Regions from separate parts of the Brevibacillus sp. FW301-21C12A genome, predicted to be linked through region 2. Evidence: a T-box and tRNA genes for the amino acid it is inferred to sense, from the RefSeq annotation. Region 2 holds a T-box; the other holds one or more tRNA genes.
The links. A T-box is a leader RNA that pairs with one kind of tRNA and senses whether it is charged. The one in region 2 lies ahead of serS (serine--tRNA ligase), so its partner is inferred to be a tRNA-Ser.
Positions count from the first base shown of each region.

Region 1: it has a tRNA-Ser gene. The T-box ahead of serS (serine--tRNA ligase) is inferred to sense a tRNA for this amino acid. The anticodon was not compared.

Region 1 covers NZ_JBYTBG010000003.1:13,425-28,488, forward strand. Annotated here, with positions in the region: gene AC3WQH_RS02815 (YitT family protein) at 67-726, shown strand; gene AC3WQH_RS02820 (hypothetical protein) at 890-1,354, shown strand; gene AC3WQH_RS02825 (N-acetylmuramoyl-L-alanine amidase family protein) at 1,351-2,472, opposite strand; gene AC3WQH_RS02830 (WYL domain-containing protein) at 2,574-3,380, opposite strand; gene AC3WQH_RS02835 (helix-turn-helix transcriptional regulator) at 3,367-4,674, opposite strand; gene AC3WQH_RS02840 (RtcB family protein) at 4,894-6,075, shown strand; gene AC3WQH_RS02845 (hypothetical protein) at 6,306-6,812, shown strand; gene thiM (hydroxyethylthiazole kinase) at 6,814-7,626, shown strand; gene AC3WQH_RS02855 (hypothetical protein) at 7,832-7,975, shown strand; gene AC3WQH_RS02860 (hypothetical protein) at 8,123-8,326, opposite strand; gene AC3WQH_RS02865 (phospholipase A2 family protein) at 8,466-8,750, opposite strand; tRNA gene AC3WQH_RS02870 (tRNA-Ser) at 9,037-9,129, shown strand; tRNA gene AC3WQH_RS02875 (tRNA-Glu) at 9,134-9,207, shown strand; tRNA gene AC3WQH_RS02880 (tRNA-Val) at 9,310-9,385, shown strand; tRNA gene AC3WQH_RS02885 (tRNA-Leu) at 9,397-9,483, shown strand; gene AC3WQH_RS02890 (helix-turn-helix domain-containing protein) at 9,824-11,419, shown strand; gene AC3WQH_RS02895 (ABC transporter substrate-binding protein) at 11,543-12,559, shown strand; partial or broken gene AC3WQH_RS02900 (LysR family transcriptional regulator substrate-binding protein) at 12,532-12,912, shown strand; gene AC3WQH_RS02905 (hypothetical protein) at 13,067-13,882, opposite strand; tRNA gene AC3WQH_RS02910 (tRNA-Gly) at 14,302-14,375, shown strand; tRNA gene AC3WQH_RS02915 (tRNA-Met) at 14,384-14,457, shown strand; tRNA gene AC3WQH_RS02920 (tRNA-His) at 14,478-14,553, shown strand; gene AC3WQH_RS02925 (glyoxalase superfamily protein) at 14,838-15,064, opposite strand, start outside.
Region 2 covers NZ_JBYTBG010000013.1:991-16,054, forward strand. Annotated here, with positions in the region: gene AC3WQH_RS10480 (YaaC family protein) at 1-264, opposite strand, end outside; gene guaB (IMP dehydrogenase) at 433-1,893, shown strand; gene AC3WQH_RS10490 (hypothetical protein) at 1,993-2,445, opposite strand; gene AC3WQH_RS10495 (D-alanyl-D-alanine carboxypeptidase family protein) at 2,650-3,957, shown strand; gene pdxS (pyridoxal 5'-phosphate synthase lyase subunit PdxS) at 4,067-4,951, shown strand; gene pdxT (pyridoxal 5'-phosphate synthase glutaminase subunit PdxT) at 4,962-5,537, shown strand; T-box leader at 5,674-5,895, shown strand; gene serS (serine--tRNA ligase) at 5,948-7,228, shown strand; gene aceB (malate synthase A) at 7,714-9,321, shown strand; gene aceA (isocitrate lyase) at 9,358-10,647, shown strand; gene AC3WQH_RS10525 (ABC transporter substrate-binding protein) at 10,908-12,005, shown strand; gene AC3WQH_RS10530 (alkaline phosphatase family protein) at 11,995-12,828, shown strand; gene AC3WQH_RS10535 (ABC transporter permease) at 12,865-13,710, shown strand; gene AC3WQH_RS10540 (ABC transporter permease) at 13,707-14,495, shown strand; gene AC3WQH_RS10545 (ABC transporter ATP-binding protein) at 14,495-15,064, shown strand, end outside.

The DNA.
Region 1 (15,064 bases), on a different contig from region 2:
ACTTGCGATGTTCCTCCGTAGTCGGTTGGTCGTCTGTGCCAAAACCGACAAAAATGCGAGGAATCGATGATGAGGAGAGCGCTGCAATTTACTCGACGTTACGGTATGATTTTGTTTGGAGCATGTTTGCTTGCTTTTGCGTATTATCACATCAACTTTCAGAACCACTTGTCTGAGGGCGGCTTCGTCGGCCTGGGGTTACTGGCCAAATACGCCTTTGACCTGTCGCCAGCGATGATGATTTTACTCTTGGACATCCCGCTGTTTCTGGTTGCCTGGTTAGTGCGAGGGCGTCAGTTCATCTGGGACACGATCTTTGCCTCACTGGCGTTTACCGGGTTTTATGAACTGTTCGAACAGTTTTCCCCGATTGTGATGGATATGAGCAGAGTGATGCCGCTCGCTTCTGTGTTGTCCGGGGTATTGACCGGACTCGGCACCGGGCTGGTTCTGCGCTACGGAGCTGCGACAGGCGGCGACGATATTTTGTCCCTGTTGCTCAGCAAGTACACAGGATTGTCGATCGGTACGATTTTTCTGTTGCTGGACGCCATGGTGTTGGGCCTGTCGTTCTGGTATGTACCGATGAAAGAGATGCTCTACACCATTTTGGCCGTCGTCATCTCCAGCCAAGTGATTACCTGGACGGTGAATGCCGGCGGTGCAGGAATCGCTGTGGAGGAAGAGGCGCACGGACATGGCAACGTCTCGATGACACACCAATGATGAGAAATCCAGTTGAAAAACATGCCTATACAAAAGCGCGAAAAAGGCCAGGTCGGTTTACCAGTCGACTTGGCCTTTTCCCTGTTCCTGTACATAACGACACGGGGAAGTAGTGGATACTAACCCATACGTAAAGCTGTCTGACGGAAAGGACGGGGTCTGCATGAGCGATCGTTTTTTTGGCAACTACAAAGCGTTCGTGGTCATCCCGGAAAAAAAACAAAAGGCGGAGCCGAAAGCGTTTGATCCGAGCGACTACACCCGCCACTTCGTTCTCACATTTTCCTTGTATGATTCGCTGATTGCAAACTGGAAGGAAGCCGCCAAGTTCAAAGTCCAGCCGCGACAGGGCCTGGCGCGAGTCGTCGACGCCTTTAACCTCAAGCATGGCGGCGATGCTTACCTGCAAATTTTGGAGATGGAGGAGGACCAGTCCTACTTTGTGCTGGCGCTGTCCTGCAAAACAGCCAGCGATCAGGAGCAGGCGGTCATGAACCGGATCACCCATCTGCTGGAAAAAGATTTCGCGACGGACCTGTTGATCGGAGAAACGTGGTACCAGCTTATTGGCACCAAAGGCAAGTTCGAGCGCAGGCTGTTCTCCTACAGCATCCAGCCGTACCACTAGCCGCCGAAGTAGTCGGCAAGTCCGTCCACGATCGCTTGCACTGCTTTTTCCTGGTAAGCGGCAGTGCGAACGAGCTGCTCGTCTTTCGGATTCGACAAAAAGCCAAGCTCAACAAGCACAGACGGCCTGTCGTTTTCGCGCAAAACGTGGTAGTCGCCGAAAGAAATGCCGTTGCTCTTCAAGCCGATCCCGCCTGCCAGACGAGTCTCGATGCTTCGCGCGAGGTCGTAATCTTTGTTTTGCGCGTAAAAAAACGTCAAGGTCCCGCTGTTCGGCTTCGTGGAGGAGTTGTAGTGAATACTGACAAAGGCGTCCGCCGCCTTCACTTCGCTAATGGCTACCCGCTGGGCGAGAGAAGGCTTTTGTGCATCGCTCGTCCGGGTCAAAATCACCTGTGCCCCTCGCTGGCGCAGCTTGCTCGCCACCAGTAGCGAAGTTTGCCGATTCAGCGTCTTTTCTTCGGTACTCCATTTGGTTCCGAGCGTCCCCACGTCGCTTCCTCCGTGCCCCGGATCAATGACAATCACTTTTCCCCGCAATCCGCCTGACTTGTTGCTGCTGCTTACGACGCGGTTGCTTGTCCCCTCGCGGATGTACATGGACGATACCCAGCCTGTTTTTCCATCGGCGGTTCTGGTTTGCAGCCAGTCGGCCTGCTTTTTGAGTATCTCAACCTGTGTGCCCATGGCGAGCACATGAAGGATGTCGTGCTCCAGCCCAGGGCCTTTGCGCATGCGCAGGGCATCCGCCGCTACGGTCCCGGTCTTTTTGCTTGCCGACGCAGCAGGAACGGGAGCAGGAGCTGGCGAGGCAGCAGTGCCTGCTTTGCCTTTTTGCAAATAATAGCCGGCTACCCAGCCGCTCGCCTGCTGGTATTTGATTTTGACCCAGCCATGGGAATCTTCCGAAACGACAGCCACAGTAGTGCCGTATTTCAGCGTGGCGACGACGGACGACTGGAGGGACGGTTCGCTGCGAACGTTCAGGGAAGTCGCGGCGACTTTTGCCTGGGAAGAATTTGCTGTTGCTTGCGTCGGCTCCATGAGCGCGGGCCATGCCAAAAGCGCCGTCAGCAGGCCCGCTCCCAGGAGTGACGCTGTTTTTGCGGTTAGTTTCATGATGTGTACCTCTGGTCTCGATTGTCTGTCTCTCTTTGGACAATGATAAAGGGAAACGAAATCGTCCAGTAGTGCATTTTTTCCTGATTTTGCTTAGGAAATTAGTGAAGGGGAGGCGCGTAGCGGGCCAAAGCGTTTGCCGCCGACTCGGCCATGCGCCGTTTGAGCTGGTCGTTTTCCACTACTTTTACCCGCAAACCGAGAAAGCGGAGGCGCGACAAAATAAACTCCTGCTCGTCTTGCAAAAAACGGAGCGTAATCGTGTACTCCTGCGTGTCCGGGTCGTAGGCGACTTCTTTGTCGAAGCAGGAAAAGGCGTACAAAATGCGCTGCAGCTCCGGGTTGTAGCGGCGCACGACCTGAATTTTCGCCGTTTGTCGGCGCGCCGCGAGCATGTTTTCGATCACGGGCAAAAAACTGTCGTACCACGCGTCCTCGACGTAGATTTCCTTCGCGGAACGGATGAGCGACAGCGGCGTTGTGAGCAGATGCTCGGAATCGAAGGTCAGCCAGATGAGATACCAGTCTTTTTTGGCGAGCGAGTACTCCAGCTTGTACGGGACGCCGCGCTGGTTGCGGTAGGCCCGGCCGTTTCGGGTGCCCGCGTGGATCAGGATGTGGTTTTTGCCGAGAATGATCCGGCGCAGCTTGCGGACGAGCGGATGCCAGACGTTCCGGGTTCGCGCTCCGGCTTTTTCGATGAACAGCTCGCGTTCGTCAGCCGGCGCGTAGGCGGCTGTCAGTTGTTGCAGCTTGGACAGCGTCCCGGCTTCGAAAAAGCTTTGCGCCGCCGGGTGCTTGAGCATCATGGCGAGCCACGCCTTTTCGTGCGACGTCACCGGGTACAAGCCAGCCTCGTCCAGCCGGGTGACGAGCTGATAGTTGTGGATTTTGTCAAACAGATTCATAGTAAGCGAGCAGCTCCTTCCATTCCTTTTGAAATTGCCTGCGCAAAAAGAGCGGCTCCAGCACCTCGCAACTGGAACCGAAGCTGCGAATCCACGGCGTGATCTCCAGCGTGCTGTTGACCGTAATTTCGTAGAGGAAGCTTTCCCTCGTCTCTTCCGTAATCACGCCCCACTGGCCCTGGGCCTCGACCCGTTCCTTGATGAACGAGTGCGGCGTCCCTTTGGGCTGGAAAAATTTCAGCCGGATCGTCACAGGCTCCCCCGTATCAATCAGCCAACTGTGTTGAATGCGCTCGTCTACGCGCGCCTGCATGCGCGAAAAAACGTCCGGCGCAGCCTGTCGGCCGAGAGCAAGCTGGGTGATCCCTTCCACCCGGTACTTTCGCAGCGGTCTTTTTTCGCTTTCCTGGGCGAGCAAATACCAGCGTCCGTACTGATGGTCAAACACGACCCGCAGCGGATATACATTCTGCGGCTTGCCCGAGGAGTCGCGCAGGAAGGCGGGGTTCGTGTTTTGCGAATCGTAAAATTTGCGCCGTTTGGGCGTGAAGTAGCAAAATTCCACCATTCTTTGCTCGGCGATCGCAGTGGCGAGCAGCAGCGCCTGATGCTCGTCGAGGATGCGGGACACAAAGTGGTACTTGTACAAAAAGACGGCCCAGTCCTCGCGCTCGAGCCGGGTGTCCAGGCAGCGCTTGACTTTATGGCGCAAAAGGTAGCCGGGCACAGCGGGGAGCTGGGTGTTGGCCATGACGTCGATAAAGTCATGCAGGTCCAACAGCTCGTCATCGGCGAGCGAATTCCACAGCTCCTGGTCAAAATGATAAACATAAGGCCGCGCGTCGCCGCTCTTTTTGATGACGGCCAGCTCTTCCAAGTATTTCAAGTCCTGGCGCAACGTTTTTTCGTCCGGCACTTCGCCCGTCGGAGTCGCGAGAAACGCGTCCAGCAGCTCCTTGATCGAGCGCGGCTGCTGGCTGAGCTGCTCGAGGATGCGGGACAGCCGCTCTACCTCCGATTCCTTGAGCGATTTGGCGTGGTAGAGGAACATCAAAAAATTGTCTGTCACAGCAAAGTAGTTGTAGCGAAGCTGCGCGTAGCAGCCTTTTTTCTCGCTATCTGTCACGTGCTGGTAGAGGGTGGACTGAATCTCCCTGAGCTTTTTCACGGTTTTGTCCAGCGTATGGACGGAAATGCCCAGCCGCTCCGCCAACTGCTGGCGGTTGTACGCCCCTGCGGTCAAAAACATCAGGCGCAGCAACTGCAATTCTTTGTCAAAGCCTTCTTTTGCCATCCGCATTCATCCTTATCTGTGCGGTAATTTCCAAATTAGTCCTCATATTACGAAAGCGGGGGAGCACAAGTCAAGACGTGGCGACGATTTTGCCAAAAATAGCGGGTCGTAATACTTTTGCCATGTTCAGCCATGGAAAAATCAGCGAAGATAGCAGCAAGAGAAAGCCGTCGCGTTGTCTGCTGGCGCGGCTCGGCAAGGAGAGGAGCAACAACGAAAATGAAAACGATCGATCACGGGAATTGCCATCGGGAAGTGCAGCTTGGCGCTGGCTCCGTTCACGTGTTTGCCAATGACGAAGTGTTTGCCACATTTGGGCAGCGCGTGTTCGAGATGGCGGAACATAACTTGCGCATCCCTCGCAATGTGTACTTTTCCTATACGCCGGATGCCCATGTCGGAATCGGGACGTGCATCGGGACGACGGCCGTCTGGAATATGCATGACGGGTTTGTGTCGCCCTCGATTGTCGGCTCGGATATCGGCTGCGGCATGCGCGTGCACCTGACGCCGCTGCATCGGGATGAGCTGAAAGACAAGCAATTGAAGCGCGAGCTGATTCAGGCGATTGAAACGTACGTGCCGACGACGGAGCGCGGGCAAACGAGCTACACCGATATTTCCCTCGAAGAAGTGGTGAAGCATGGCCTGAACGGCCTGCCTGCCGCGTATTTGGCGGAGCCGGCGGGCGAGCCGGGCGGGGTGAGCCGCTCCTTGACTCATGTGGAAAAGCATACATTTGCCTTCGATCACGCGGCGCTTGCGCACATCCCGGCCAAGTCGTGGCAAAGAGCGTGGGGACAGCTCGGCACGCTCGGCGGCGGGAATCATTTTATCGAAATCCAGTCGCTCGAAATCGCGGAGGACAACCGGGAGATCGCACAGGAATGGGGCTTGTTCGACGGGCAGGTCGTCATCATGATTCACTCCGGCTCCCGCGCCTGGGGCGCCATGCTCGGACGGGATTACACGAAAAGCTTCAAGGAAGCGATGTTCAAGTGGGGGATTGAAAATCCGGAGCCGAGCCTGGTCTACGCCCCGATTGATACAGAGGAAGGCAAGCGATATTTGAACCTGATGTACTCGGCCTTGAATTACGCGGTGGTGAACCGCCATCTGATCGGCTATGCGGTCGAGCGGGCTTTCCGGGACGTGCTGGGAAAAGACTTTTCCACGCCGGTCCTGTACGATTTGATGCACAATTACGCCTTGCAGGAATATCACCGCAACACGCCGATGCTCGTCCATCGCAAAGGGGCGACCAAAGCGCTTCCGGCTGGCCACTTCCAAAATCCGAAGGCGTACAAAGACGTGGATCAGATTATTGATTCCGTCGTGGGGGCAAAGCTGGCGACAGTCGTAGCCAAGTGCAAGCCGCTCGTCGCGATCAAAGGAGTATGAGCCGAGATGGTTTCCGCTGCCGGGCGGGAGCCATCTTTTGCTTTCCTTTTGGCAAAATAGGTTCGAATGTAACATAAATTGCACCGCTTCCCCAACCGATATGAGAAAAGAGACCAAATAGGGGAGATAGGGGAACAGCTATGGCTACATACTACTACTTCACCTGCCAAAAGTGCCGGACCCGGGGGGGAGTTTTCGGCGAACAACCTTGGGGGTGGGGGAACTTTGACATGATCGAGTCCTTTAAGTTCCTGGCTCATCACATTCGCACGTGCGGGGAGGAGCACATCCGCGTCATCTCGGAGGAAGTGGACGAATACATCGATCAGCTTCACGGAGAGTACAACACGTTCCTGGAGCAGACGAAGCATATTTTTCCGCACTCGAAGGATTGGGAGTTTCTCGACCGCTGGAAGTCGCTAAAAGTTGAGGAATTAAAGGAAAAATGGGTAGAGGAAAACCGGATTGCCCACCCGGATGACCGCTTGAAGATTTACGGCACGCTTGTGGAAGTGGAAGTTTTGCAAAGAAGGGCCGGACGCGTTTCCTTCCTGGCGACCGTGACGGACCGTGAGAAAACAGCGTGGAGGCTTTCTGCCACCATGCCCGAATTGCCTGCGCTCGAGCAATCCTATATCATCATAGGAGTAAGACAGGATCATCCGGAGCTGGGGGAGATTGTGGAAGTGTTCAAGATGATTCCCCAGTCTGCAGATACGAAAGAGAGGGATCGCTAGGATGAAGCTTGAGTCCATCGGCAAACTGCTGGAAACAGTACGAAAGCGCAATCCGCTGGTGCACAACATCACAAACGTTGTCGTGACCAACTTCACGGCCAACGGCTTGCTCGCCCTCGGCGCGTCACCTGTCATGGCTTACGCCGAGCAGGAAGTCGCTGATATGGCGAAAATCGCAGGGGCACTCGTCCTGAACATGGGAACGTTGAACGAACGCGAAGTAGAAGCGATGCTGATCGCCGGAAGCTCGGCCAACTGCCACCAGGTCCCGGTGCTGTTTGACCCGGTAGGCGCAGGCGCAACCCCGTACCGCACGGAAACCGCGCAAAAAATCGTGCGCGAGCTGGACGTGGCCCTCATTCGCGGAAACGCGGCAGAGATTGCCAACGTCATCGGAGAGGCGTGGGAGATCAAAGGCGTGGACGCAGGCGAGGCGGGCGGAGACGTCGCAACGCTGGCAAAAGCGGCGGCGCAAAAGCTGAAAACGGTCGTGGCGATTACCGGAAAGGTCGACGTCATTGCCGACGGCAGCCGGGTGTACGCCATCCATAACGGCCATCCGATCTTGACCAAAGTGACAGGCACGGGCTGCTTGCTGACTTCCGTGATGGGCGCATTTGCCGCTGTGGAAAAAGACACGCTGTTAGCCGGAGCCGCCGCGCTCGTCACATACGGTGTCGCCGCCCAGCTCGCCGCGCAAAAGACGGCCGACGAAGGGCCGGGCAGCTTCCAGATTCAGTTTTTGAATGCCCTGTCCGTCGTGACCGCCGACGATGTGCACCGCCTGGGGGTTATCGAGCAGGTGGGGCTGTAGGCGAAAAGCGTGTAGGCGTGCAGGCATCTGTCCGTGCGATTTGCGGCAGCCTGTCGTTGTTGGGGGAGAGGGGATTCCTCCTGTTCCAGTTAAAATTTCTTCGTATTTTAAGAAGGAAGCGGATAAGGAGAGAGCTAAGAGAGTGGGTGCGTGACGAACAGGGGGATGCAGTGGGCTTCGTGCGGAGCGGCCGCGTGACGGACAGATGGATGTAAAGGGTTTTCGTGCGGAGCGGCCACATGCCGGACAGGCGGAAGTAGCGGCATTCGTGCGGAAGCGGCCACATGCCGGACAGGCGGAAGTAGCGGCATTCGTGCGGAGCCGTCACGCGCGGGACAAGCGGAACTAGCAGGCTTTTGTACAGAGCGGCCCGCTACTCGCAAGCCGCCACTCCGTTGCTTCGCTTTGCCATGCGCGGTTTGCATGGCTTTTTTGTACCGTAAAAAATCCCCTGGTTGCCCAGGGGACGAAAATGATCGTGGCTATATGGCTAGGATTAGGATAGGTAAGTTAGGGCGTAGCTGTAGTTTCGCAGCGTATAGGATAACAGCTTCTTCTGGTGCTCCGAGAGCGCGAGGAATACAAATTCTACTTGATCATTTTCAAACGGGCGGACATAAAAGCAGGAAATTCCATGACAAATAATTTCTTTCTTTAACGTCAGTGCTGCACTGGCATCGGTTCGTATATGCACTTCCACGGCCTTGTACCCTCCTTGGACATTCACTAGAGTACCAAAAAAAGCCAAAGGAAAAACACGGGAGTTATGGCAGATTCATGTCCAAGGTGTTACCATTTTTTGTATGAAGAATGACAATCGTGACAATTCGCAAAACAGCCTATTTCAAGTCGTCCGGAATGCATTTGGAGCGGGAAAAATAGGCGGAAATCATCGCGGCCACCCTGCCCTTTTCCGTGTTCATGTCGATTTTGTTTTGCAAGCAGCGCAAAAGCTCCTGGTCGCAGCTACAGGAAAAATAGCCGCGCTTTTGATAGCAGCGGTCGTGCTTTTTGCAGCAGCGGTCGATATCGTCAATCGGGGCGCCCGGCCCCGAACAGCCCGGGCCGCACCAGTTTCCGTACAAACAAGGAATCCGACCTGCCCGCCGTCTTCTTCTGCCCACCAGCCATCACTCCGCATCGTCAATGATTATTGGTAGCATATTGGAAAAGCGGGGAAGTTGCTTTAGGCAATTTCCACGAAAATTGACGCAAAAACTTGCGAGGCAGAGCGGAGAGAGGGTGGTGTCATGGCGGTCGCTGCCAGGACGAGAACGCCAGCGGGGAGCCGCTTCGTTTTCACAGATTTGCACGCAGAAAAACTTTTAAAATACTCCTTGAAATCGGCTGTTAGATATGATAGATTAGTTCTTGCCCGAGCGATATGCGAACAGGGCAAGCGGAAAATTTGGATGGATGTCCGAGCGGCCGAAGGAGCACGATTGGAAATCGTGTAGGCGGGGTCGACCCGTCTCGTGGGTTCAAATCCCACTCCATCCGCCATCATGGCCCGTTGGTGAAGCGGTTTAACACAGCAGCCTTTCACGCTGTCATACAGGGGTTCGAATCCCCTACGGGTCACCTAGTTCCCCCCGCAAAGCGAAGTGGATGCGTTGTAACAACGCCGAGTACTTTGCGGGGCCCCAACAACTGGTTGGAACCCGACTTTTGTCGGGGAAGAGTGGAGGCTTAGCTCAGCCGGGAGAGCATCTGCCTTACAAGCAGAGGGTCGGCGGTTCGATCCCGTCAGCCTCCACCATTTTCATATTTGCGGTCGTGGCGGAATTGGCAGACGCGCTAGATTCAGGTTCTAGTGGTGGCAACACCGTGGAGGTTCAAGTCCTCTCGACCGCACCATATCGTAAACGACAGGTTCCAGTCTGCTTTTGTGGCAGGCAGGGGCCTTTTTTGTTAGGCGTTCGCGCTCTCTCCACTGGCGCTGCCATATTCGGCGCGGCCGTTTCGGAATGGCCGAAGCGTACGGCAAACACCAACGGCTTAGGCATGGACAAAGTGGCCCGCGAGACTTGTTGATTGTACAAGGCGTCTCGCGGGTTGTTCGTTTCTTCTCCTTGAAGCGGCTCCCCCTGCCATGCCAGCACCTTGTCCCCAAAAACGTGGCCCCAACAGGTCGCTTGGGCAAGATATGGTATAACTAAACTAAAAAGAAAGAGAACGCAGGAAAGAGGTTGCATGCATGGACTCGGTTCTTCACGTTTTAAAAGAGTGCAGTCTCCTGGCGTGGGAAAAAGGGAAGCCGTCCCTGGAAGTGGCGTTCTCGTCCCCGACGATGCTCGCCCCGCTGTCAGGGCGAATGCGCATGCAGGACGGCAAGCGGACGGTTTGGCTGGGCCCGGAACAAATCGTGCTTTTGCGTCCGGGCCACTCGGTGACGATCTGCGCCGACAAAAACGAGAGCCCGCCTGTTTGCCGCCTGTCCTTCGAGAGCTATCGGCTGGCGGAGCACGACGATGAGCAGCTCGTCTACCGCAACGACCGCAGTTGTTTGCCTGCGAGCGGCTGGGTCACGAATCGACTGCCGTATCGGGCAAATGTGCTGCTGAACGAGCTTTCGCACGCGTGCCAGCAAGCGTCCGCCCACGGCCAGACGGCAGAGCAAAAGCAGCACCAGCGCTTGTTCAAAGAGCTGATGGAGCTTGCCCTTCAGTACGAAATTACGCCTGAACTGGATTGGGAGCCGTCGATCCAGAAAGCGATAACCTATATCGAGGAAAACTACCGAAGCCCTATTACCCGCCCCGAGCTGGCGCGGCTGGCCGGATTTCATACAAGCTATTTTTCGACCTTGTTTGCGAAAAAGCTGGGGTGGGGCTATTCCGAATATTTGAATCGCGTGCGGATCGACCGCGCCAAAGAGCATTTGCTGACGTCGGCCATGACGGTCAACGAAATTGCCGCGAAGGTCGGCTATGCAAACGGCGAGTATTTGAGCCGAAAATTCAAGCAACTGACCGGCATGTCCCCAGGCGAGTTCCGCAGTCGGCCGATTCCGAAGCGAATCGCCGCCTTTCAATTCGTGGGCGATTTGCTTGCGCTCGGTGTCACGCCTGTCGCCACTGACGATGAGCTTGTGCGCGGAGCGCTGCTGTTAAAAGAGGAACTGCAAAATGTTCCGACGGTCAACGGCGCATACGACGACGAGCAGCTCGCCAACCTGAAAGCGGATCTCGTCCTGGCTCCGACCTACTTTTATTACACGCCTGGCAGGATGAAGCGACTGCAAAACATCGCCCCGGTGCTGGCGCTGGAATGGGACAAGCTGGACCCGCTCGCGGAGCTTCGGCTGGTCGGCAAGCTGATTGGCAGAGAGCGGGAAGCGGAGCGATGGATCGAGCGCTATCAGGCACAGGTCGAAACTGCGAGAAAACAACTGCAAAAGCTGATCGACAGAGGGGACACGGCCGCCGTCTACGAGCTGCGCCACGATGGCGTCTTCATCTGGAACAAAACGGCGAGAGGGGCGTACAACCTGTACGACGCCCTTGGCTTCCGTCCGCCGGAGAGCGTGCACAGGGACGTGCTCGTGCCTGGACGGCATCTCTGGATTGCAGCAGACAGGCTGCCCGAATACGCCGCAGACCATATGTTTGTCATTGATGCCCGCGATGACCATGGGGCGGGTGTGCATGGCCTGAGCTTGCCAGCCTTCGAAAAGGCTCCCGGACAGGTGTATGCGCTGGAGCTGAACGAATTTTGGAGCAGTGACGGCTTGGCGCTAGAGCGCCAGTTGCACATCCAGACAAATTGCTTGCTCCGCGGCGGCGCAGAGTGAACATTTGTCCAGAAAAAACGGCAACTTTATGAAATAGACGGTGTATGGAAAAGCTTGCTATGATGGGTACGGATTTTATTGATAAGGTCGTTTCCCATTTTTAGCAAGAAGGAGCTGTACAGGATGAAAAGAAACAAGGTTGGAGCACACAGAGCGCCTGGCATGCTGAGCGCCTTACTATTGGCGATGGCGGTATTGCTTGCGGCTTGCGGTGGAGCCGGAGGGGGCAGCGGGGCCTCGCAGGAAAACGCAGTAGAGGGGCAAACAGCGGCAACGGCTGCGACGAGCGGAGAGGCCAAGCCGTCTACCCGTAAAGTAAAGACGGTCAACGGAGAAATTGAAATTCCGGCCGAGCCAAAGCGCATTGTCGCCCAAGGATATTTGGCTACCTTCCTGGCACTCGGGATCAAGCCTGTCGGGGCACCGTTCTGGGATATCGACTCCCCGCATATCAAGGCACAGACAGAGGGCATCGAAGACATCGGCACGATTGACGCCAGCAGTGTGGAGAAAATTTTGGCCCTGAATCCCGACCTGATCGTCACGCTGAGCGACGACCCCACGCTCTATGAGCAGTTGAGCAAAATCGCGCCCACACTCGTTTTCGTCCATACGACATTCAAAGACTCGCGCGAGCAAATCCGCACGTTCGGGGAGATTCTCGGCAAGGAAAAAGAAGCGGAAGCCTGGATTGCCTCTTTCAACGAAACGGTAGAGAAAGCAAAGCAGCGCATCAAGGGAGTCGTCGGCGAAAACGCGACGGCTGCGATCATGGGCGGCTTCGACAAGCAACTGGTGGTGTACGCCGACGGCCTTTGGCGGGGAGCCGAAGCCATGTACAAGCATCTTGGGCTGAAGCGACCGCCGCTGGTGCAAAAAAGCGTAGACGAGGGCAAAGAGCATGTGACCATCTCGTTAGAGCAGGTCAACGAATTTTCCGGCGACTACCTTTTTGTGGAGTCGGGCAAGCAGGCGGGACTTGATCCGAGCAATCCGATCTGGAACACGCTGGACGCAGTCAAAAACGGCCGCGTTTACCAGATGGATACCGACTATTTTTGGCCGTACGACCCGATTGCCGTAAAAGCACAAGTCGATCTGATTGCCGACATGCTGGTCGAGGGCAAGCATCAGTTTTGACAGCGGAATATTTCCTCCTGCCATCTGGATACATGCTGAAATCAGCCCTCGAGCCAGCTTACGTGTACGAAGGCGATGAACCTGCCCGGCTGGTTGCGCTCGTAGAGGCGGGAATCGGCATCGCCTTTATCCCTTGCACGGGAAGGAGCTTGCACGAGCAGGTCCACTATTTGCGGGTAGAGGGCTGCAATTTGGCGCGCGAGATCGCTTTGCTCTGGCACAAGAGCCGGTACATTTCCCGCGCTGCCCGGGAGTTTCGCGAGATCGTGGAGGAATACTTTGCGGACGTCACGAGCAATGCGCTGCTGTCCTTTTGCAAACCGGATGCTTTCCGCTTGGAGCGTGGAAAATGACAGGCAGACGGGCGGCCACGACAGCCAGGTCAGAGCCAGTCTGCTGCTGTTTGCCACACAAGAAAGAATACGAAAACCCACCTTTACGAGCGGGCCGCAACATCTGGCGCGGCGTGGTCGCTCCACTCGTAAAGGTGGGTTGTTCTGTCTCGCGTTACGGGGCGAGTTCCAGGTCAGGTGCGGACTGGGCGTTTTCTGCCGAAGACTCGCCGCTGCTCGATTCATCTGCATTGCGGGGAGGGGCAGCGGTGCTGAAAGATTCGGCTTCGGCAAAATTCGTCTGCTCGATGAGCTGTGCTGCCAGCGCCTTAAACTTTTCTCCCATCTGCTCATCGAGCCTGCCCATCGTCTGTTCCAGTGCGGCCACTTGCTCGCGTTTGGCTGTTGCCGTTTGGCCTGACAAAGCCCGGCTTTCGTCCAGCTTGATCTCCTGATTCAACACCCGGATGCCGCGGGCGATTTTATGTTTCTGGGCAGAAAGCTGTTCGAGCTGCTCCAAGTTACCGGACAACGCCATGAAATGCTGCAAGGCAGGTTCTTCGGCAGTCTGGTTGCCAGCGTCAGCGGGTTTTTCAGGAGTCGGCTGTTTGCTGTCTGCATCCTGGACGAACGTCTTCTGCATTTCATCCAGCTTGATTTGGCTGATTTGTTCATCCAGAGCGCGAATTTGCTCATCGAGCGCCTTGATCTGCTCCTGGATGCCCTGGGCTTGCCCGCCCGATTTCAATGCTGACTCATATAATTTGCTTTTGCTCTCTTGCAGCTTTTCCCGTTGGGGCTGCAACGATTGCATCAGGTCATTTTTTTTCGACTGGTTGTTTTTCGCAAAAAGGCTGCGAGCCTGGGAACTGACAGTGACGGAATCGGCTTGTTTTTTTTGCTGCCTGTCCGCTACTGCCTGATTTTCAGCCCCGTTGCTTAAGCGAAGGGGGCTTTGGGGGTGCAGGGCGTGCGACATGGAAATTTTCACATGGGTTCCTCTTTTCCAATCAGCGGTAATGCTGCTTCTCCTGTTACCATCGGCTATATTTTTCCATTTGTGTATAGGAATTGCGGACAATGGTTAAAGTTTTTTTGAACGGAGAAGGCCGCAAAAAACAGCCTGCCTATCATGAACTAGGGCGAATTTCCGCGAACGGCTCGGAGGAAGCAGGATGTTTTTCTTCTATATAATATACAAAGGACAGCCCGCGCCGTCGCGGACGGACAAGTTTGTGCTTGTCGACCCGAGCCTATACACAACGGCTTTATATGGCGTCACTTTCCATATCCTTGACTTTTTTTTCACATATGTTACAATTACGCTTGTAAAAGAGGTCCGAAAACCACTTTTCAGCAATGCGAACCTGGCAAGCGACAGCTTGCGCAAAAGGGGACAGCATTTGTTTTGCGGGTGTAGTTCAATGGTAGAACTCCAGCCTTCCAAGCTGGTCGCGTGGGTTCGATTCCCATCACCCGCTCCATAGCGTTTGGCGGTGTAGCTCAGATGGTCAGAGCGTTCGGTTCATACCCGAAAGGTCGGGGGTTCGACTCCCTCCGCCGCTACCTGATTGATTCCACACATGGCGGTCGTGGCGAAGGGGTTAACGCACCGGATTGTGGCTCCGGCATTCGTGGGTTCGAGTCCCATCGATCGCCCCATAGTAGAAACAGCAAAAGCCCAGCGAGATTCCTGCACGGATCTGGCTGGGCTTTTTGTATGCGCATTTTCAGGACGAGTTTCTCGCTCGCTACATGTTGCGGTGCAGCATGGCAGTGGTCCGAGCATAGGCACACACGCGATCGACCGCCCCGCCTTCATGCGGCGAAACATGCAGGCGGTGCGAAAAAAGCATACAAGCGCGCGCACGAGAAAGGTTCGCGGCGGGGCGACACAGTTCCTTACGCGGCCAAGAAGCTGCCAGCGGGAGCTTGTTTTTGCCTGCTTACGGAAAAGGATGCGGCTGAAAAAAGTGAATCCGGTTGCCAAACGGGTCTGTCACGCACACCTCGCGCGTTCCCCATGGCGTTTTTTCCAGACCGGGCCGGGCGTATTTGTACGACTTGCCGGTAAGCGTCTGGTGCAGCAGCTCGATGTCCTCGACCTGCACGCGGACAGCCGCGCCCGGACAGGCGTCTCCGTGATGTTCGGTTAAGTGCAGCACGCACTCGG
Region 2 (15,064 bases):
GGACGGATCGCGCGTAAGAAGCATTCCCTTCAGCAGATGGGAGCATCCATAGAAGAGCAGCAACGGCTGGATCGACAAGTCCGCAGTAGCTGCTGTCGTATAAAACTGCCTCGCTTGCTTCCATAAAAAAAGAAAACGGGAACTTTGCTGAAAAGCCAGGCGCTCAGCATGCTCCAAGCCCATGCTGTCGTAGCAGGACGTCAAATATTTACGGGCAGTAGGCTCCGTCTCGAAAAAACGGAACATTTTCCAGGCAGAATTCATCGTAACCACCTTTCAATAACTTTCGTGATCTGGTTGCTTTTGCTAGTAATTTTTTTGATTTATCTGTCTAATAAACTCCATAACCGAACATTTCACTCATTCCTTGACAGTAAATTATGCCGTTTGTTAAACTGTCTTAAAAATATTTGCCGAGAGGGGCTTTCTACCGTGCGGGAAGATAAATTTGTCAAAGAAGGGCTAACATTTGATGACGTGCTGCTCATTCCAGCAAAATCAGAAGTTTTGCCAAGGGATGTGGACGTTCGCGTAAAACTGAGCGAGACTGTCCGCCTGAATATCCCTCTGATTAGTGCCGGAATGGACACGGTAACGGAATCAGCCATGGCGATTGCTATGGCCCGTCAAGGTGGGATTGGTATCATCCACAAAAACATGACGATCGAGCAGCAGGCGAGTGAAGTAGACCGCGTGAAGCGCTCGGAAAGTGGCGTCATTACCAACCCGTTTTCTTTGACCCAGGATCACACCGTGGCAGAAGCGGATGCGCTGATGGGCAAATACCGCATTTCCGGCGTGCCGATTGTCGATGAAGAAAAGCATCTCATTGGGATTTTGACCAACCGCGACTTGCGTTTTGTGCATGACTACTCGACACCGATCAAGGAAGTCATGACAAAAGACAATCTGGTTACAGCATCAGTAGGAACAACACTCCAGCAAGCCGAAGCGATCCTCCAAAAGCATAAAATCGAAAAGCTGCCGCTGGTCGATGAAAATAACATTTTGCGTGGACTCATTACTATTAAAGACATTGAAAAGGCGATCCAATACCCGCAAGCAGCCAAGGACCCGCAAGGACGCTTGCTGTGTGGTGCGGCAGTAGGTGTTTCCGCAGATACGTTTGAACGTGCAGCAGCGCTCGTACATGCAGGTGTGGATGTACTTGTCATCGACACAGCGCATGGACATTCCAAAGGCGTCATCGATACCGTAAAAGCGATTCGCAAAGAATATCCAAACCTGACCATCGTGGCAGGAAACGTTGCGACTGGACAAGCTACCCGTGACTTGATCGAAGCAGGGGCATCCGTTGTCAAAGTCGGGATTGGTCCTGGCTCCATTTGCACGACCCGCGTCGTAGCCGGTATTGGTGTTCCGCAAATCACTGCCATTTACGATTGCGCGCAAGTAGCTCGCGAGTACAATATTCCAATTATTGCCGACGGCGGCATTAAATACTCCGGCGATTTGCCAAAAGCAATCGGGGCAGGCGCTTCGGCGATTATGATCGGCAGCCTGTTTGCCGGAACAGAGGAAAGCCCGGGCGAGTTCGAGATTTTCCAAGGCCGCCGCTTCAAGGTGTACCGCGGAATGGGCTCGATTGGCGCGATGAAAGCGGGCAGCAAGGACCGTTATTTCCAGGAGAACGAGCAAAAGCTTGTTCCAGAAGGAATCGAGGGCCGAGTTCCTTACAAGGGGCCATTGGCAGACGTGACCTACCAGTTGATTGGCGGGCTGCGCGCAGGTATGGGCTACTGCGGAGCGAAAACGATTGAAGACTTGATTCAAAACTCGCAGTTTATCCGTATCACAGGTGCGGGCTTGCGCGAAAGCCATCCGCACGACGTGCAAATTACGAAGGAATCGCCAAACTACTCGATTTCATAGGTTAAAAGGAACTACCCCCCTTTCTGGAGAGAAAGGGGGGTTTAGTTTAAAAGGCAGCTAGTGGCAAGCAAAATTCATACAAGCCACGGTGAACGTACACTATCTTCTATAAACAGCAATTTCACCCTCGGAGGAAATATTTCCTATTATTTTCAGGCGATAGTTTCCTGGATCCACGGAAACCGGGTCTGTATAATCAGTGTTACCTTTTGGAGCAGCTAATTTGCCTAATTTAATTGTTTTTTCTACTTTGCCATTTTCGCTTAATTTTTCGATGTAAACCGTTATGTCACAATTACTTTTTGAAGCAGATAATCCAGCGTTAGCTTTTCCAAAGAGATGGAAGGTGTCGCGACCAATATATGTGCCTCCCTGTGTTACACTAAAAGCTCTCCAGTCAAGCTCAATGCTCATCGTACCAATGTCCTTTTTAATTTGTTGTTCCACAAGGGAAGCGTTATCACTTTTTTCAACTGTTGCATGAGCAGAGACTGGATTGATAACAGCCAAACCAAGAACGAGTGAAGCAAAACTAAATAGCACTTTCTTCATGAGATAAGCCTCCTTGATTCATTCAATATATTACCAATTTTACCATAAAATATTTGAGTTTCAATTATATATTATATATCCAATCAATTACCTATTAATGAGCCTATTTGGACTTCAATGCGATCGTAATGGTATGTTAAACTTACACTTGGTGCGCAATTACCTTATGAACTAATGACAGAAACTGGAGAGTGAGAAGAAACTATGAAGCGAACTACTTGGAAAAAACGACTGACAGGTTTTATCCTTTCTGTCGCAATGTTTGCAACCGGAATGGGAGGAGCAGCGACGAAGGTGGAAGCAGCACCTGCAACTGATCTACAACTGGCAGCCAAATCTGCCATTCTGTTAGAGGCATCGACAGGAAAAATACTATACAGCATGAATCCAGATGCCCCTCTGCCTCCTGCTAGCATGAGCAAGATGATGGCAGAATACCTTGTACTAGAAGCGGTTAAGGAGAAAAAAATCAGTTGGGATGAGAAGGTACCTGTTAGTGAATATGCCTTCTATGTGGCAAGAATCTCGGATACCTCTGGAGTGTACCTGAATCTAGGGGAGTCCTTCACGGTTAGGGAGCTGTACAATGCCATGGCTGTCGTTTCTGCCAACGACGCAACTGTACTGCTTGCTGAAAAGATAGCGGGCAATGAAGCGAATTTCGTGCAGATGATGAACAAAAAAGCTGCCGAGTTTGGTATGAAAAACACCTCTTTCGTCACATCCAGTGGCTTGCCAGCGAATGAACTGGGGCCGTACTCCATCAAGACCGATCAAGTGGAAAATCTAATGTCCGCTCGTGATTCGGCCATCCTCGCCAGAAACCTGATTCGTGATTTCCCGGAAGCGTTGGAAGTATCGAAGATCCCGCGTTTTACCTTCCGTCCCGGTTCTAAAAATGAATTGAAAATGGCGAACAACAACTGGATGTTGCCTGACCTCCCCAATTACTATCCGGGTGTAGACGGATTAAAAACAGGTTATACACAAGCAGCAGGTAATTGCTTTACTGGTACTGCAGTTCGTGATAACATGCGCTTGATTTCTGTTGTAATGGGAACAGACAGCAAAACAAAACGCTTCGTGGAAACAAAAAAGCTTTATGATTATGGATTCAGCAATTTCAAATTAACGAAGCAATTGGACAAAAATGTTTCTGTAAAAGGTTTTGAAACTGCACCTGTAACGAACGGAGTAGAACTCAACGTACCCGCAGTAACTGCCACCGAAGTAAACATGCTGACCAAAATCGGAGCAGAGACAAAATTCACGCCAACCGTTACGTATCAAGAGCTGACCGCACCAATCAAGCAAGGCCAGGTGGTCGGTAAGCTCGTACTGAAAGAAGAAGGAGCGAAAGACGCCGACTACCTGCAGCCGGAAGACGCGGCAAAAGCAGGCGCAGATATAGTAGCCAGCCAGGAAGTCGAAGAGGCGAGCTGGATTCGTTTGTTCTTCCGCAGCATCATTCAATTTTTCAGCAATTTGTTCAGTAGCGGAACAGGAAATTAAATAATGGTTGTTTTCCCCCTCATCTATCGTTTACAATGACGATAACAAGGAACCATAACAGAGCATAACAGTTACGGTTCTGACTTCATGATGTAGGGGGAATTTTCACATGGTACAAGTAGGAACGTCCCGCGTAAAAAAAGGTATGGCTGAGATGCAAAAAGGCGGCGTCATCATGGACGTCGTAAACGCTGAGCAGGCAAAAATTGCTGAAGCTGCCGGTGCCGTAGCTGTCATGGCATTGGAACGCGTACCTTCTGACATTCGTGCAGCCGGTGGAGTAGCTCGTATGGCTGATCTCAGCATTGTGGAGGAAGTACTGAACGCTGTTTCGATCCCTGTTATGGCAAAAGCTCGTATCGGACACTTTGTCGAAGCGCGCGTACTGGAATCGATGGGTGTCGACTATCTGGACGAGAGCGAAGTTTTGACCCCGGCAGATGATTTGTACCACATCAATAAAAAAGAATTTACCGTGCCGTTCGTATGTGGCGCGCGTGATCTGGGCGAAGCTCTTCGCCGTATCGGTGAAGGGGCGTCCATGATTCGTACCAAAGGCGAGCCAGGAACCGGAAACATCGTAGAAGCCGTTCGCCACATGCGCACGATGATGGCTCAAATCCGCAAAGTGCAAGCGATGTCTTACGATGAGCTGATGGCAGAAGCGAAAAATCTGGGTGCCCCATACGAGCTGCTGGAACAAGTACACAAAACCGGCAAGCTGCCTGTAGTGAACTTCGCGGCTGGTGGCGTAGCGACTCCGGCAGACGCGGCGCTGATGATGCAGCTCGGTTCTGACGGCGTGTTTGTCGGCTCGGGGATTTTCAAATCGGAAAACCCGGAGAAATTCGCCCGCGCGATCGTTGAAGCGACTACGCACTACACAGACTACGAACTGATCGCTCGCGTATCCAAAGGTCTGGGAAGCGCCATGACGGGAATCGAGATTTCCAAAATTCGCGAAGCAGACCGCATGCAAGAGCGCGGCTGGTAAGGTGAGCAGAATGAAAATCGGTGTACTCGCTTTGCAAGGGGCTGTAGCAGAACACTTGCGCATGCTGGAAGAAGCAGGGGCGACAGCCGTTCCCGTAAAAAAGGTGGAAGAACTGGACGAGCTGGACGGATTGGTTCTCCCAGGCGGAGAAAGCACGACGATCAGCAAGCTGATGCACAAGTACGGATTCATGGAGGCGCTCCAAGAGTTCGGAAAAGCAGGAAAGCCGATCTTCGGCACTTGCGCAGGCGCGATTCTTTTGGCCAAACAGATCGAGGGGCAAGATGATTGCCATCTCGGGCTGATGGCTATCAAGGTGGAGCGCAACGCGTTTGGCCGCCAAAAGGAGAGCTTCGAGGTGACAATGCCTGTGGCTGGTGTGGGTGCAGATTACCCGGCAGTGTTCATCCGGGCGCCATATATTATGGAAGTCGGAGAAAACGCAGAAGTGCTGGCCAAGTACGAAGAAAAGATCGTGGTAGCACGAGAAGGCCACTATCTGGCGGCCGCCTTTCACCCGGAATTGACGGAAGATGCAAGACTGCACAAATACTTCCTCGACATGGTGAAAGAATACAGAAGCTAATAAAAGCCAAGCTTGCATGAAAAGATCGGCATTGACAAAATGCCGGTCTTTTCTTTTTGGTACAAGATGATGGCGGAGCGCCCTTTACATACGTATAGAACCTGTAGTACAGTTAACAATAGAAGTATGTATGAATGAGAATGCGATGATGAGAACAAGTACTTCACATCAACCTGGTGTAGAGAGTCGGTGGTAGGTGCGAACCGATCCGGTATGTGAGGGAATCCATCTCGGAGTGGCAAAGGAATGAACTTTGCCCGGAACCGTCCCGTTATGACGGATGGAGTGGATAGATGCGCCAGGGTTGGGCATGTATCAACGAGGGTGGCAACGCGGGTACACAACACTCGTCCCTTATTAGGGGACGGGTGTTTTTTGCATTTTTATTATGGATTCGGAGGGATTCGAACATGTTGGACGTAAAAGTACTGCGGCAAGATTTGGAGGAAGTAAAACGCCGTTTGGCGCATCGCAATGAAGATATTTCCGCTCTGGATCAATTTGCAGAGGTCGATGAAAAACGCCGCCAAGTGATTCAGGAAGCAGAGGCGCTGAAAAATAAACGGAATACCGTGTCTGAGCAAGTAGCAGTCATGAAGCGGAACAAAGAGAATGCCGACCACCTGATCGCGGAAATGAAAGAAGTAAACGAACGCATCAAGAAGCTGGACGAAGAGCTGCGCAAGCTGGATGAGCAGTTGGAATTCATTTTGCTGAGCTTGCCAAACCTGCCGCACGAAAGCACGCCGATTGGGACTTCTGAAGACGACAACGTGGTGGCATGGACGTGGGGCGAGCCGCGCAGCTTTGGCTTCGAGACCAAACCGCATTGGGAGCTGGCCAGCCAGGCAGGGATTCTCGATTTTGAGACGGCTGCAAAAGTAACCGGAAGCCGCTTTGTCTTTTACAAAGGACTGGGAGCTCGCCTGGAGCGCGCATTGATGAACTTCATGATGGACCTGCATGCCACTGAGCACGGATACGAGGAAGTCATCCCGCCATACATCGTAAACCGCGCAAGCATGACCGGAACCGGACAGTTGCCGAAGTTTGAGGAAGATGCTTTCAAGCTGGAGGGACCAGACTACTTCCTGATTCCTACCGCAGAGGTGCCTGTCACCAACATGCACCGGGATGAAATTATGGATGGAGCAGATTTGCCGCGATACTATGCTGCTTTCAGCGCTTGTTTCCGTTCGGAAGCGGGATCGGCTGGTCGCGATACACGCGGGCTGATTCGCCAGCACCAATTCAACAAAGTGGAGCTGGTGAAATTCGTCAAACCGGAAGATTCGTATGATGAGCTGGATAAGCTGGTGAAAAACGCAGAGAAGGTACTGCAACTGCTTGGACTTCCGTACCGTGTCATGAGCATGTGCACGGGCGACCTCGGATTTACGGCAGCGAAGAAATTCGATCTGGAGGTATGGATTCCAAGCTCGAATACGTACCGCGAAATCTCGTCTTGCTCGAACTTCGAAGACTTCCAGGCTCGCCGCGCCAATATTCGTTTCCGCCGCGACACCAAATCGAAGCCGGAATTCGTGCATACACTGAACGGCTCGGGCCTCGCCATCGGCCGTACAGTAGCGGCGATTTTGGAAAACTACCAGGAAGCGGACGGAAGCATCACCATTCCGGAAGTGCTGCGTCCGTACATGGGCGGAGTAGCAAAAATCGAGCCGAAATAAGCGGGGGGAAGAACCCCATAAATAAGCACAGCAGCCTTTGATCTTTGTTTGGATCAGAGGCTGCTTTCTTTTTGGGCGGCGAAAAGGCGAGAGAGCAGGGGGAAAAGGCAGCTTGGAAAATGTGTTCTAATACAGTTATAATTTTTAGAAAATTGTGTTGCATTGTACTAATCTCTGTTATATAATAAAAACAAATCAAAAGAATATTGTTTTAATACAGATATGGAGGGAATGGGAAATGGACTGCTATCGGTGTGAAGGAAACGGCGAACAGAATTGCCCACGATGCGGAGGCGTTGGTCATGATGACAACGGAGCGGCTTGCCATCATTGCTTGGGGGACGGACATGTGAGCTGCAGTCATTGCAGTGGCAGCGGATATCAGGATTAAGCCATTTTTTTTGAACCTTCTGTACTATAATAATTCGGAAAAATTCGATCTGTACCATAATAATTCAGATGTTATCAAGGGAAGGTGAACAGGTTTGACTACGATTCCAACCAATCCATATCCGCTGGAAATTCAGATTACCGGCGAGATGCGCTCCGGCTTCGAGGATATTCTCACACCGGAAGCGATCCAGTTCGTCATCAAGCTGGAGCAAAAATTCGGCGACAGAAGGCAGCAATTGCTTGCCGCTCGCGAGGAACGCCAATTGAAAATAGATGCGGGGCAACTGCCTGACTTTTTGCCGGAAACAGCCGAGATTCGCAACGGAGATTGGACGGTAGCTCCGCTTCCGCATGATCTGCTGGATCGCCGAGTGGAGATTACCGGGCCGTCCGGCGACCGCAAAATGGTTATCAACGCACTCAATTCGGGCGCACGTCTCTTCATGGCAGACTTTGAGGACGCAAACTCGCCTACTTGGGAAAATACGATTCAAGGCCAGATCAACATGAAGGACGCTGTCCGCCGCAACATCTCATACACCAGCCCGGAAGGAAAGCAATACACCCTCAATGAGAAGACAGCGGTATTGATCGTACGGCCGCGTGGCTGGCACCTCGACGAAAAACACATCCTTCTCGATCAAAAGCCGATTTCCGGCAGCCTGCTCGACTTTGGCCTCTACTTTTACCACAACGTCGATGCCTTGATCGCGAACAAGACAGCCCCGTACTTCTACTTGCCGAAGCTGGAAAGCCACCTGGAAGCGCGCCTCTGGAACGATGTATTTGTGTTCGCTCAGGAGGAGCTGAATATTCCGCGCGGGACGATTCGGGCGACGGTTCTGATCGAAACGATTCTCGCTGCCTTTGAGATGGATGAGATTTTGTATGAGCTGCGGGAGCATAGTGCAGGCCTGAATTGCGGGCGTTGGGATTACATTTTCAGCTACATTAAAAAGCTGCGGAATCAGCCGGATGTCATCACCCCTGACCGGGCGCAAGTGACGATGACGGTTCCGTTTATGAGGGCCTACACCACTTTGGCGGTGAAAACGTGCCACAAACGCCAGGCTCCTTGCATCGGCGGGATGGCGGCCCAGATTCCGGTGAAAAACGACCCGGTCAAAAATGAAGAAGCGCTCGCCAAAGTACGCGCTGACAAGGAGCGGGAAGCTTACGACGGGCACGACGGCACGTGGGTAGCCCATCCCGCACTGGTGCCTGTGGCGATGGAAGTTTTCAACCGTTTGATGAGAGAGCCGAACCAAATCTGGTATAAACGCGAGGATGTGCAGGTGTCGGCAAGCGACCTGCTGGCTGTACCAGAGGGCGTCATCACAGAAGAAGGCGTGCGCACCAACATCAGCGTAGGCTTGCAGTACATCGAAGCGTGGCTGCGCGGGTATGGCGCAGTGCCGATCCACAATCTGATGGAGGATGCGGCGACCGCGGAAATTTCCCGGGCTCAGGTGTGGCACTGGATTCGCCATCGACAAGGTGTGCTCCAGGATGGCCGAAAGATCACCGAGGGTCTGGTCAAGCAATGGCTGAGCGAGGAATTGCAGGCATTGAAACAAGCGATTGGCCAGGAACGTTATGAAAACAGCAAATTTCAGGTTGCCGGCGAGCTGTTCCTGAGGCTGGTGACAGAGGACGACTTCGAGGATTTTCTGACTGTACCGGGCTATCGCTATCTTTAATAACAATCATAAAAAAACGAGTGGGGGAAAAAGAAAATGAGCAAACAAACAAAGCAGGAAGCGATTCAACAGATTGAACAAAGCTGGCAAACCGAGCGTTTCCAGGGAATTACCCGGACGTATTCGGCTGAGGACGTTTACCGTCTGCGCGGGTCTGTGCAAATCGAGCATACGTTGGCTCGGTTGGGTGCGGAGCGACTGTGGAACCTGCTGCATACCGAGCATCACATCAAAGCGTTGGGGGCTTTGACCGGGAATCAGGCCATCCAGCAAGTAAAAGCGGGACTGAAGGCGATTTACTTGAGCGGCTGGCAAGTGGCGGCAGACGCGAACCTCTCCGGTCAAATGTATCCCGATCAAAGCCTCTACCCGGCAAACAGCGTTCCTCATGTCGTAAAAAGAATCAACCAGGCTCTGCAGCGTGCAGACCAGATCGACCAATCCGAAGGCGGTACAGATACGTACTGGTTTGCTCCGATTGTCGCTGACGCGGAAGCGGGCTTCGGCGGGCCACTGAACGTGTTTGAGCTGATGAAAAGCATGATCGAAGCGGGAGCTGCCGGCGTGCATTTTGAAGACCAGCTCGCTTCCGAGAAAAAATGCGGCCACATGGGCGGGAAAGTGCTGATCCCGACGCAGGCTGCTGTCCGCAACCTGATTTCCGCTCGCTTGGCTGCTGACGTCATGGGCGTTCCGACCATCATCGTAGCGCGTACAGACGCAAACGGCGCTTTCCTGATTACGAGCGACGTCGATCCGCAAGACCAGCCGTTCCTCACCGGCGAGCGCACTCCAGAAGGCTTTTTCCGCCTCCGCGGGGGGCTGGACGCGGCGATTGCCCGCGGACTCGCTTACGCTCCGTATGCAGACCTGATCTGGTGCGAAACTTCCGAGCCAAACCTGGAGGAAGCACGCCGCTTTGCAGAAGCGATCCATGCCCAATATCCAGGCAAGCTGCTGGCCTACAACTGCTCCCCGTCCTTCAACTGGAAGAAAAAGCTCGACGAGGAATCGATCGCTCGCTTCCAGGAGGAGCTGGGAGAGATGGGCTACAAGTTCCAGTTCGTAACGCTCGCAGGCTTCCACGCCCTGAACTACGGCATGTTCGAGCTGGCGCGCGGCTACCGCGATCGCGGAATGGCTGCTTACTCCGAATTGCAGCAGGCTGAATTTGCAAGCGAGGTTCACGGCTATACCGCGACTCGCCATCAGCGTGAAGTTGGCACTGGCTATTTCGATGAAGTAGCGCAAGTGATCGCTGGCGGAACTTCTTCGACCACAGCTTTGACCGGGTCGACAGAAGAAGAGCAGTTCGCTCACAACTAAACAGAAGAAGCACGATAAACGGACTAGGGGCGCGACTACCCCTAGTTCTTCTTCGTTTTTCAACAAGAGTGAAAACGATCATCGCTTTTTTCCGGACGCGACGCGGTTCTCTGGCAGCAGAGGGCCGCTTTTCTTTTTTCACAGAGTCTTAATCGCTTCTTTACAACCCATTTATATCAGTTTCATTTTGGTTGTTTACGATGATAGACGAAAAAACAAAACGATCAAACACAAATAAAAACGAAAAGGAGCCTTAAAAGATGAGAGGGAACCAGTTGGGCTGGAAACGAACCGTTGCTGTCGTAACATCCGTTTTACTGCTTGCCGGATGTGCCACCGAGACGAAATCAGACGCTACTCTGGATACGTCGCAATTGACCCTGGAGCAAATCGTGGAAAAAGCGAAGCAGGAGGGCGAAGTCAACTCTGTAGGGATGCCGGACACGTGGGCAAACTGGGGAGAGACATGGGGCAATCTTCAGAAGGAATACGGCTTGAAGCATACGGACACCGACATGTCGAGCGCAGAGGAATTGGCCAAGTTTGAAGCAGAAAAAGAAGACGCCACAGCAGATATCGGCGACGTGGGCATCGCATTTGGACCGTTAGCCAAACAAAAAGGGCTGACGCTGCCTTACAAAACCTCCTACTGGAACGACATTCCCGACTGGGCAAAGGACGATGAAGGGCACTGGGTGCTCGGCTATACTGGAACGCTCGCTTTTCTCACCGACAAGACCAAAGTGCAAAATCCTCCCAAGTCGTGGGCTGATCTGAAAAGCGGAAGCTACAAGATCGCGATTGGCGACGTCATGAAAGCGAATCAGGCGCAGTTTGCCGTTCTGGCCGCCGCTTATGCCCACGGGGGAGACGAGAAAAATATTCAGCCCGGCGTTGACTTTTTTGCTGACCTGGCGAAAAACAAGCGACTCAGCACGAGCGACCCGAGCCTTGCCAATCTGGAAAAGGGCGAAATCGAAGTCGCCATCGTGTGGGACTTCAACGCGCTCGGCTACCGTGACAAAATCGACAAAAACCGCTTTGACGTCATCATCCCGGAAGAAGCATCGGTCAGCAGCGGGTACGCTACGCTTATCAACAAGTACGCCAAGCATCCGCACGCCGCGATGCTGGCACGTGAATACATCCTCTCCGATGCCGGACAGTCCAATCTGGCTCGCGGCTATGCCAGACCCATTCGCGCGAATGCCAAGCTTGACGAGTCTGCCAAGGCCAAGCTGCTCCCGGAAGAAATGTACAAAAATGCGCGTCCGGTTGGCAATTTGAATGCATGGGAAGAGACAGCGAAAAAATTGCCGCAGCTATGGCAAGAGCAGGTGTTGATCCATGTCCGCTAACAAGCTCGCCATGATTGTGCTCGACGGATTGAGATTCGACACGGCTGTCTCGCACATGGGGTACATGCATCATCTGGTCGAGTACGGCTTCGCTGCCCGCTTCCAGGTTCGCTCGGAATTGCCCAGTCTCTCCCGGCCTTTGTACGAGGTTCTTTTGACGGGAACCCCTGCGTGGAAAAACGGGATTTCCAGCAATCAGGCGGTGCGGCTTTCGCATCAGGAGAGTCTGTTCCACCTGACGCGCAAAAACGGGATGTCCAACGCTGCTGCCGCTTATTGCTGGGTGAGCGAGCTGTACAACAAGGCTCCGTTCAGCCCGTTTCACGACCGCATCCAGTTGAACACGGACAAGCCGATACAACACGGGATGTTTTACTGGGAAGATCACTATCCGGATACTCACCTGTTTGCCGACGCCAACTTTTTGTTGCATGGATTCAATCCGGATTTTCTTTACGTCCACTCCATGAACATTGACGATGACGGCCACAAGCATACGGCTGATTCCGCGCGCTATCGCAACCGCGTTCTGGCGGCAGATTCGATCCTGGCAAACGTGCTTCCCGCGTGGATCGACGCGGGCTATCAAATAATCGTAACAGCCGATCACGGAATGACAGCGGACGGAAATCACGGCGGTACGTCTAGCGCTGACCGGGACGTTCCCCTGTTTGTCATCAGCAACCGGGTATCTCCGGGGATACGCGAGGTGGCGATCCCGCAATTGCAGGTGGCTCCGCTTGCCTGCCAACTGCTCGGCATCTCCCCCTCGGAAGCGATGCAGCCATTGACGGTATCCGGGCAGAGCAAGACGTCTCCCTGAGGGGGCGTCTTTTCCGCTCAGAAAGGAGCTTTTGCGATGAAACGATTTGTCAGCATGCTTTTGGTCACGACGATTCCGTTTTTTGCGATAATCGCGCTGTTTCTGCTCGCCCCGTTGTTTTCCATGATCGGTGGGAGCTTTCAGGCCGAAGGGGACGGCGGTTTTACATTCAGTCACTATCGCGAGATTTTTGCCAATCCGTACTACTTGCAGGCGTTTGAAAACAGCGTGCTCATCTCGCTCTTGTCTTCGCTCATCGGAATCGTCGCTGCTGTTTTCGCTACCTATGCGATTACCCGCTTCCCGCAGTCTCTGCAACAGCGAGTGCTCGTCATTACGAACCTGACCTCCAATTTTGCAGGTATCCCGCTCGCTTTTGCCTTCATTGTCCTGTTGGGCAACAGTGGCCTGTTTGTTTTGCTCGCGAAGCAACTGGGGATTGATTTCGGACAATCGTTTACGCTTTATTCGTGGAGCGGGTTGACGCTTGTTTATATTTACTTTCAACTGCCTTTGGCAGTGATGCTGCTGTATCCTCTGTACCACGCCATTCAGAAGCAGTGGATGGAAGCGGCCGAGCTGCTTGGGGCAAGCCCCTGGAATTTTTGGCTGCGGATCGGTTTCCCGGTACTGCTGCCAGGCATCGTCGGCACATTCAGCATTTTGTTTGCCAACGCGATGGGGGCCTATGCTTCGGCTTACGCGCTCACCGGGAGCAACTACAATCTCGTGCCGATTCGGATTGGCGCGCTCGTCTCCGGCGACATTTTTGCCAGACCCGAGCTTGGTAGCGCGCTTGCTGTCCTGCTCGGCCTGACGCTTGCCGCAGCCCTGCTCGTGAACGAGTGGCTGACGCGGAAGATACGGAGGGATTTGTCTTGAAGCGGATTGGTTTGCCGTCCTTGTCGTTTGCGTTGGTCATGCTGTATTTGTTTTTGCCTGTAGCGGCTACCGTGCTGTATTCGCTGGCAACCGAGTGGAACAGCACGGTTTTGCCGGAAGGGCTTACGGGAAAATGGTTCGCGGAGCTGTATGGCGACCCGCGGTTTTTGCAGGCATTCGGACGCTCCTTTTTGCTTAGCTCCCTGACGACTGTCGCTGCCGTCGTCATTATCGTTCCGGCTGTTTTTTCAATCGTCGTCTACGCTCCCCGGCTGGAGAGGCTCGTTCAGCTTTTTGTCATGCTCACCTACGCCGTTCCGGGTGTCATTATGGCGGTCGGCCTGATTCGCACTTATTCAGGCAGCGGGATTCCGATGATTTTCATCACGGCCGGAGCGTATCTGGTCGGTCTGCTGCCGTATCTGTATCAAGGAACGCGGAACAGCCTGCTTGCTCTGCAAGCCCGTTCGTTGATGGAGGCGGCCGAGCTGCTGGGCGCGAGCCGCTGGCAGGCGTTCGTGCGGATTATCGTTCCGAATATCATGTCCGGGATTCTCGTGTCTGCGCTCTTGTCGTTCTCTATTTTGTTCGGGGAATTTGTCCTGATTAACATTTTGGTGGGCGGCAGATTCGAAACCTTGCAGTTGTATTTGTACGCCAAGCTATCGACAAGCGGGCATATCGCCAGCGCGATTACCGTCACTTATTTTGCCCTGATGGCTGTCATCACCGGGCTGATTGTAAAATTCACGCGCCGAAGTTTCGCACGCAAGGAGGTTTCTTGATGAGTTACGTCCAAATCGAACATCTGTCCAAAACCTTTCACGGCCAAAACGTGCTGAAGCAGCTCGAGCTTGCCATTGAAAAAGGCGAGCTGGTTACCTTGCTTGGCCCCAGCGGGTGCGGCAAAAGTACGTTGCTCCGCATCCTCAGCGGTCTGACTGCCCCTGATACGGGCACGATCTACATTGACGGCAAAGACGTGACAGACGTGTCGCCCAAAAACAGGGAGATCGGCATGGTGTTCCAATCGTATGCGCTTTTTCCCAATCTGACGGTCAGTCAAAACATTGCCTTTGGCCTGGAAATGAACAAAATCCCGAAGGCGGACATTCGGCAGCGCGTGCAGGAAATGATCGAACTGGTGGGGCTTACGGGAAAAGAGCAAAACTATCCGCGTGAATTGTCTGGCGGTCAGCAGCAGCGCGTGGCACTCGCCCGTTCTCTGGTCACGCGGCCCAAGGTGCTTCTGCTGGACGAGCCGCTCAGTGCGCTGGATGCGCAGATTCGCAAAAATTTGCAAAAGCAACTGCGCACGATTCAACGCGAGCTGAACATGACGACGGTGCTGGTG